Regions from separate parts of the Micromonospora sp. NPDC006766 genome, predicted to be linked through region 1. Evidence: riboswitches for the same ligand, from Rfam matches in the RefSeq annotation. Region 1 holds a riboswitch; the other holds the start of a gene.

Region 1 (3,398 bases):
AACGGTGATCGCGGTGACCCACGACCGGTGGTTCACCCGGTCCTTCGACCGCTTCGTGCTGTTCCGGGGGGACGGTGAGGTGGTCGAGACCCCCGAACCGGTCTGGGACGTAAGGTGATCTCGTGAGTGACATGACGTACCGCCGGCTGGGCGACTCCGGGCTCGTGGTGTCCGTGGTCGGCATCGGCTGCAACAACTTCGGCCGTAAGCTCGACCTCGACGGCACCAGGGCGGTGGTCGACGCCGCGCTCGACGCCGGGATCAACTTCTTCGACACCGCGGACATCTACGGCGAGCCACAGGGCGGCTCCGAGGAGCTGCTCGGGCAGGCGCTCAAGGGCCGCCGCGACGACGTGGTGGTCGCGACCAAGTTCGGCATGGACATGCACGGTTTGAACGGACCGGACCACGGTGCCCGGGGTGCGCGGCGCTACATCGCCCGGGCCGTCGAGGCGTCGCTGCGCCGGCTCGGCACCGACCACATCGACCTGTATCAGATGCACGAACCCGATCCGGGCACCCCGATCGACGAGACCCTCGCCGCGCTGGACGACCTGGTCCGCGCCGGGAAGGTCCGCTACCTGGGCAACTCGAACTTCGCCGGCTGGCAGATCGCCGACGCCGATTGGACCGCCTCCTCCCAGGGCCGGGCCCGCTTCATCTCCGCTCAAAACCACTACTCGCTGCTGGAGCGCGGCGTGGAGGCCGAGGTCGTCCCCGCCTGCGAGCGGTTCGGCCTGGGCATGCTGCCGTTCTTCCCGCTGGCCAACGGCCTGCTCACCGGCAAGTACAAGCGCGGTGAGGCGCCGCCGGCCGGCAGCCGGCTCTCCGGCGGTGGCCGGTACGCCGAGCGGCTCGCCGCCGCGAACTGGGACACCATCGAGGCGATCGAGGGGTACGCGGCCGAGCGGGGGCTCACCCTGCTCCAGGTGGCCATCGGTGGTCTCGCCGCCCGGCCGGCGGTGACCTCGGTGATCGCGGGTGCCACCACCCCCGATCAGGTACGCGCCAACGCCGAGGCGGGCACCTGGCAGCCCACCGACGAGGAACTCGACGCCCTCGACGCCATCCTCTGACCCACACCCAGCCTCGCTGCCCCGGCACCCGCCCCGATAGTGCCGGGGCAGCGTGCTGTCCCGCCGGTCACCCGCTGTTCGTACCCTCCATGCCCGACGGTGGGTGGGAGAAGCGTCACCCGCCCTTGGCGGATCCGGGTCGACGTCGTACGGTGAGCCACAAGTGACCCACGGGAGCCCGGTGCACCGGGCTGAGAGGGAGGCACGCAGCCTCCGACCGTCGAACCTGATCCGGGTAATGCCGGCGCAGGGAGGAGTGTTGCCGTGCCGTCCCTGGGACGACTGCATCTGATCACCGATACCCGCCCGGGGCGGGACCCCCTCGGTGTGCTGCGCGCCGCGCTGCCGGTGGCCCGTTCCGAGCTGGTCGTCCAGGTCCGAGTGGCCGACGACGCCACCGACCGCGAGACGTACGAGCTGGCCCGCCGAGTGATCACGCTGTGCCGCCCGTACGAAGCGACCTGTCTGGTCAACGACCGGCTGCACGTGGCGCTCGCGGTGGATGCCGCCGGTGGCCACGTCGGTGCCGACGACCTGCCGGTGCGGGCCGCCCGCCGGGTGCTCGGCCCCGCCGCCGTGCTCGGCGCCACCGCCCGGGAGCCGGGCGCCGCGGTCGCGGCGGTCGCCGCCGGGGCCAGCTACCTGGGCGTGGGCCCCTGCCATGCCACCGACACCAAGACCGGGCTGCCGGACCCGATCGGCCCGAACGGGGTACGCGCGGTCGCCGAGGCGGTGGACGTGCCGGTGATCGCGATCGGCGGGGTGACCGTCGCATCGGTGCCGGCGCTGCGCGCAGCCGGGGCGTACGGGGTGGCGGTGGTCGGTGCGCTCTCGAACGCGGCCGACCCCGCTCGGACCACGAGCGAGCTGCTCGGGGCGCTGACGTGTTAACAGGGGGCCCCTCCTCTACCGTAGGCGTTAACAGGGGGCCCTTCCTTCCGGATGTCGGGGTGGTGGGGGCGGGGCCGGTCGGGTTGGCCATCGCGTGGCGGTGCGCGCAGCGCGGGCTGCGGGTGGTCGTCCACGATCCGGCGCCGGGTTCCGGGGCAGCGCACGTGGCGGCGGGAATGCTGTCGCCGGTGGCCGAGGCGTACTTCGGTGAGCACGAGCTGACCGGTCTGCTCGCCGACTCCGCCGCCCGCTGGCCGGCCTTCGCCGCCGAGCTGGCCGAGGCCGCCGGCACCGACATCGGATACCGCACCGACGGCACGCTGGTGGTCGGGCTGACCGCCGATGATCTGGCCGAGGCACGCCGGCTCTGGTCGTACCAGCAGGGGTTGGGGCTGCCGATCACGCCGCTGCGACCGTCGGCGCTGCGGGACCGGGAGCCGGCGCTGGCCCCCCGGGTGCGCGGCGGCGCGGTCGCTCCCGGCGACCACCAGGTCGACCCCCGTCGGCTGGTGGCCGCGCTGCGGACAGCGGCCGAGCGCGCCGGTGCGGCGCTGCGAGCCGGCGAGATCGCCCGACTTTCCGACGTGGACGCCCGGGTCACCGTGGTCGCCGCGGGCTGCGGCGCGGCGGCGCTCACCGGGCTGCCGGTCCGGCCGGTGAAGGGGCAGGTGCTCCGGCTCCGCGCGCCCGGTCGCGGTGCCCCGGGCTTCCGGCATGTGGTCCGGGGGTACGCCGACGGCGAGTCGATTTATCTGGTGCCCCGGGACAGCGGCGAGGTGGTGGTCGGGGCGACCGTCGAGGAACGCGCCGACACCGACGTGATCGCCGGCGCGGTGCTGCGGTTGCTCCGCGCCGCCGTCGACCTGGTCCCCGAGCTGGCCGAGTACGACCTGGTCGAGGCGTCCGCCGGGCTGCGCCCCGGTACGCCGGACAACGCGCCGATCATCGGGCCGCTGCCCGGCCGACCGGGGGTGCTCGTCGCCACCGGCCACCACCGGCACGGAATCGTGCTCACCCCGGTCACCGCAGACCTGGTCACCGAACTGATCGTCACCGGCCGGCCGGACCAGTTGCTCGCCCCGTTCAGCCCGGACCGGTTCATACCCGAGAAGGAGCGCAGGTGGAACTGATCGTCAACGGTGTCGGGCGGACCGTGCCCGGCGGAGCGACCGTGGCCGATGTGGTCCGGGAGGTCACAGACCAGCGGCGCGGCCTGGCGGTCGCGGTCAACGGCGAGGTCGTGCCGCGCGGCGGCTGGTCGGCGACCACGCTGCGTGACGGCGACCGCGTCGAGGTGCTCAGCGCCGCCCAGGGCGGGTGAGCGCGATGCCGTTCGAACTCGGCGGGGTCGCCTTCGACTCCCGGCTCATGCTCGGCACCGGCGGCGCCGCCAACCTGCACGTGTTGGAGCAGGCGATCCGCGCCTCCGGC
Region 2 (3,398 bases), on a different contig from region 1:
GCCAGCCGGAGCCGCTCCAGCAGCCCGTCCACCGTGGACCGTACCGCCGCCTCGGGTTGGCCGGTCCGGCGCGGGCCGAGTGCCAGCTCGTCGAAGACGGTGCTGGTGACGAACTGGTGCTCCGGGTCCTGGAAGACCGAGCCGATCCGCCGGGCGAGGGCCGGCGCCCGCCAGCGGTGCGGGGCAGTGCCGGCGTCCCGGCCGGCCAGCTCAGCGGTGGCGGTGACCCTACCGGCGCCGGGACGGAGCAGTCCGCCCAGGAGCAGGGCCAGGGTGGACTTGCCGGCGCCGTTCGGGCCGAGGACGGCGAGCGCCTCGCCGGCGCGTACCCGAAGGTCTGTGGGGGCCAGCCGGGGCGGCAGGCCGAGCCGGTCGGCGGTGATCAGCGGCGGTCCGGCCGGCGCGACGGCGGGCCGGGACGGCACGGCGCGGTCGGGCACCCAGACCCCGGCGTCGGCGAGCGCGTCGCCGTGCGTGGCGAAGACCGCGCTGGGTGGGCCGTCGGCCCGCACGCCGCCGCCGGCCTCCAGCACGACCACCCGGTCGACCAGCGGCAGCGCCTCGGCGACCCGGTGTTCGACCAGGATCAGCGTGGTGTCGGCGTCGAGGGCGTCCCGGACGGCCTGCCGGATCAGCGTGGCGCCGGCCGGGTCGAGGTTGGCGGTCGGCTCGTCGAGCAGCAGCAGCCCGGGCCGCAGGGCGAGCGCCCCGGCCAGCGCGAGCCGCTGCTGCTCGCCACCGGACAGCGCCGCCGTGGGCCGGTCCCGGTGGTACGGGAAGCCGACCCGGCGCAGCGCCTCGTCCACCCGGGGCCAGATGTCCTCCCCGGGTACGCCCCGGTTCTCCAGCCCGAACGCGACGTCGTCGCCGCAGCGGGCCATCACCAGCTGGGTCTCCGGGTCCTGGAAGACGACGCCGACCCGTTCCCGGGCCTTGCGCGGGTCGAGCCCGTCCACCTCGATGGTGCCCTCCTGCTCACCGGAGTCCTCCGGCAGCAGCCCGGCGAGCGCCGCGAGCAGGGTGCTCTTCCCGGCGCCCGAGGGCCCGAGCAGCAGCACCCGCTCCCCGGCCTCGACGCGCAGGTCCACCCCCCGCACCGCCCACCGCTTCCGCCCCGCGTGTCGCCACCCGAAGCCCCGCAGCAACACCGCGCCCATATTGTCCTCAGACGGCCGCGCGGGTGCGGCCGGCGGGGAAGCGGTCGAGGACGCCGGTGTTGGCCAGGGCGCGGGTGAGGTACCAGGCGCCGGCACCGGCGATCACGGTGGCGCTCACGATCGTCAACAGCGCGTACGGGATGCGGTAGGTGGCCAGGTCGGTGGCCTTGTTCCAGTAGACGAAGTCAAAGATCGCCGCGCCCAGACCGGTCAGCGCGCCGGCGAGCACCGCGGTCGGCAGCCGGTACGAGCGGTAGCGGAACGCGGCGAAGGCCAGTTCGGCGCCGATGCCCTGGGTCAGGCCCTGCACGATGGTGATGCCGCCCCACTGGCTGCCCAGCAGCGCGGAGACGATCGAGGCCACCAGCTCGCAGTAGAGCGAGGCGCCGGGCTTGCGGATCACCAGGCCGCCGAGGACCGCCGGCACCAGCCACATCCCGTAGATGAGGGTGTGCGCCGGCGGGAAGAAGGCGAAGGCGGCGCTGGTGGCGCTCCAGACCAGATTCCAGGCCCAGAAGATGACGCCGAAGGCGACGGCGATCACCGAGGCGACGACGATGTCGATCGTGCGCCAGCGGTTGCTGTCGGTGTGAGTCATGAATCGCTCCCAGTCCAGTGGTACGAACCAGGAGAAGACGCACGCCGCGTCCGGATGCCCGGACTGCGGCGCGGCTGGAGGTCGACCGAACTCCCTGCGCTGGCATTACCCAGATCAGGTTCGAGGGTCTGCGGGCACCGGCCCGCACTCTCAGCGCTGTGCGCTCCCCTGTCGGATGTGAAATTGTCTCTAGACGCTAGCATCGCCACCGACTGCCCGGCCAGCAGGGCATCGGCGATCGACGCGGCTGGGTAGGCTGGCCGATCATGGGGGTCGACGCGCGGGGCCTGACGTTCGAGGTGCGCACCGGCGGTCCGGCGGACGGCGAACCCGTTCTGCTGCTGCACGGCTTCCCCCAAAACAGCGGCGAGTGGGACGACGTGCTGCCCGTGCTGCACGCCGCCGGTCTGCGCACGTACGCGCTCGACCAGCGGGGCTACTCGCCGGGCGCGCGGCCGGCGGCGGTCGAGGCGTACCGGGTTCCGGAGCTGGTGGCGGACGCGGCCGGCGTGCTCGACGCGCTCGGTGTGCCGGACGCGCACGTGGTCGGGCACGACTGGGGCGCGGTCGTGGCCTGGGGGCTGGCGGCGGTGCACCCGGAGCGGGTCCGCACCCTGACCGCGGTCTCGGTGCCACACCCGGCGGCGATGGCGCACGCGCTCGCCACCGACCCGCGGCAGAAGGCCCGCTCCGCCTACATCGCGCTGTTCCGCAAGCCGGGCAAGGCGGAGAAGGCGCTGCTCGCCTGGAACGCGACCGCGCTGCGCCGGATGCTCGGCGGGGTGGGCGACGCCGCGCGGGTGGCCCGGTACGCCGACCCGATGCGCGAGCCGGGCGCACTGACCGCCGCGCTGAACTGGTACCGGGCCATGTCGGGGGCCGACCTGAAGGCCGTCGGGGCGGTGGGCGTGCCGACCACGTTCGTCTGGAGCGACCGGGACGCCGCGATCGGCCGGACCGTCGCCGAGGCGTGCGCGGCCCACGTCACGGGCGACTACCGCTTCGTCGAGCTTGCCGGCGTAACCCACTGGATCCCGGACGAGGCGCCCGCCCCGCTGGCCGAGGCGATTCTTGCCCGGATCGCCCGATGACCCCGACCGCCACGCCGGTCGGGCCGCACCCCCGTAACCGACCGATGGAGGAAGCATGATGGTGAGCGCCGAGGCTTACCTGGCGGTGGTGACCGAGACGATCGGTCGGGTGGCCGCCGGCCAGCGGGACAACGTGGGCCGGGCGGCCGACCTGATCGCGCAGTCGCTACGCGCCGACGGGGTGATCCACGCGTTCGGCACCGGCCATTCCGAGGCCCTCGCCATGGAGATCGCCGGCCGGGCCGGCGGCCTGGTGCCCACCAACCGGATCGCCCTGCGCGACCTGGTCCTCCACGGCGGCGAGCCGGCTGACGTGCTCGGCCCGAAGCTGGAACGCGAGCCTGCGGTGGCGCACCGCCTCTACGAGCTGGCCCCGATCCGCCCGCAGGACGTGTTCGTGCTCGCCTCCAACTCCGGCGTCAACGGCGCGATGGTGGAGTTCGCGTCGATCGTCAAGGAACGGGGTCACGCTCTGATCGCGATCACCTCGGCCGCGCACTCGGCCCGGATGACCTCGCGCCACCCGTCCGGGCGCAAGCTGGCCGACTTCGC

What was found. A riboswitch is a leader RNA that binds a small molecule or an ion and turns the genes downstream of it on or off. The one in region 1 is predicted to bind thiamine pyrophosphate.
Region 2: it holds a riboswitch for thiamine pyrophosphate, as region 1 does, so the genes downstream of both, ABZ671_RS20325 (ECF transporter S component) here and thiE (thiamine phosphate synthase) in region 1, are expected to answer to the same signal.

The regions. Positions count from the first base shown of each region.
Region 1 covers NZ_JBEYIX010000003.1:293,452-296,849, reverse strand. Annotated here, with positions in the region: gene ABZ671_RS07020 (ATP-binding cassette domain-containing protein) at 1-118, shown strand, start outside; gene ABZ671_RS07015 (aldo/keto reductase) at 132-1,076, shown strand; TPP riboswitch at 1,238-1,346, shown strand; gene thiE (thiamine phosphate synthase) at 1,341-1,967, shown strand; gene thiO (glycine oxidase ThiO) at 1,961-3,097, shown strand; gene thiS (sulfur carrier protein ThiS) at 3,088-3,288, shown strand; gene ABZ671_RS06995 (thiazole synthase) at 3,285-3,398, shown strand, end outside.
Region 2 covers NZ_JBEYIX010000025.1:10,905-14,302, reverse strand. Annotated here, with positions in the region: gene ABZ671_RS20330 (ABC transporter ATP-binding protein) at 1-1,157, opposite strand, end outside; gene ABZ671_RS20325 (ECF transporter S component) at 1,165-1,755, opposite strand; TPP riboswitch at 1,829-1,935, opposite strand; gene ABZ671_RS20320 (alpha/beta fold hydrolase) at 2,022-2,846, shown strand; gene ABZ671_RS20315 (SIS domain-containing protein) at 2,902-3,398, shown strand, end outside.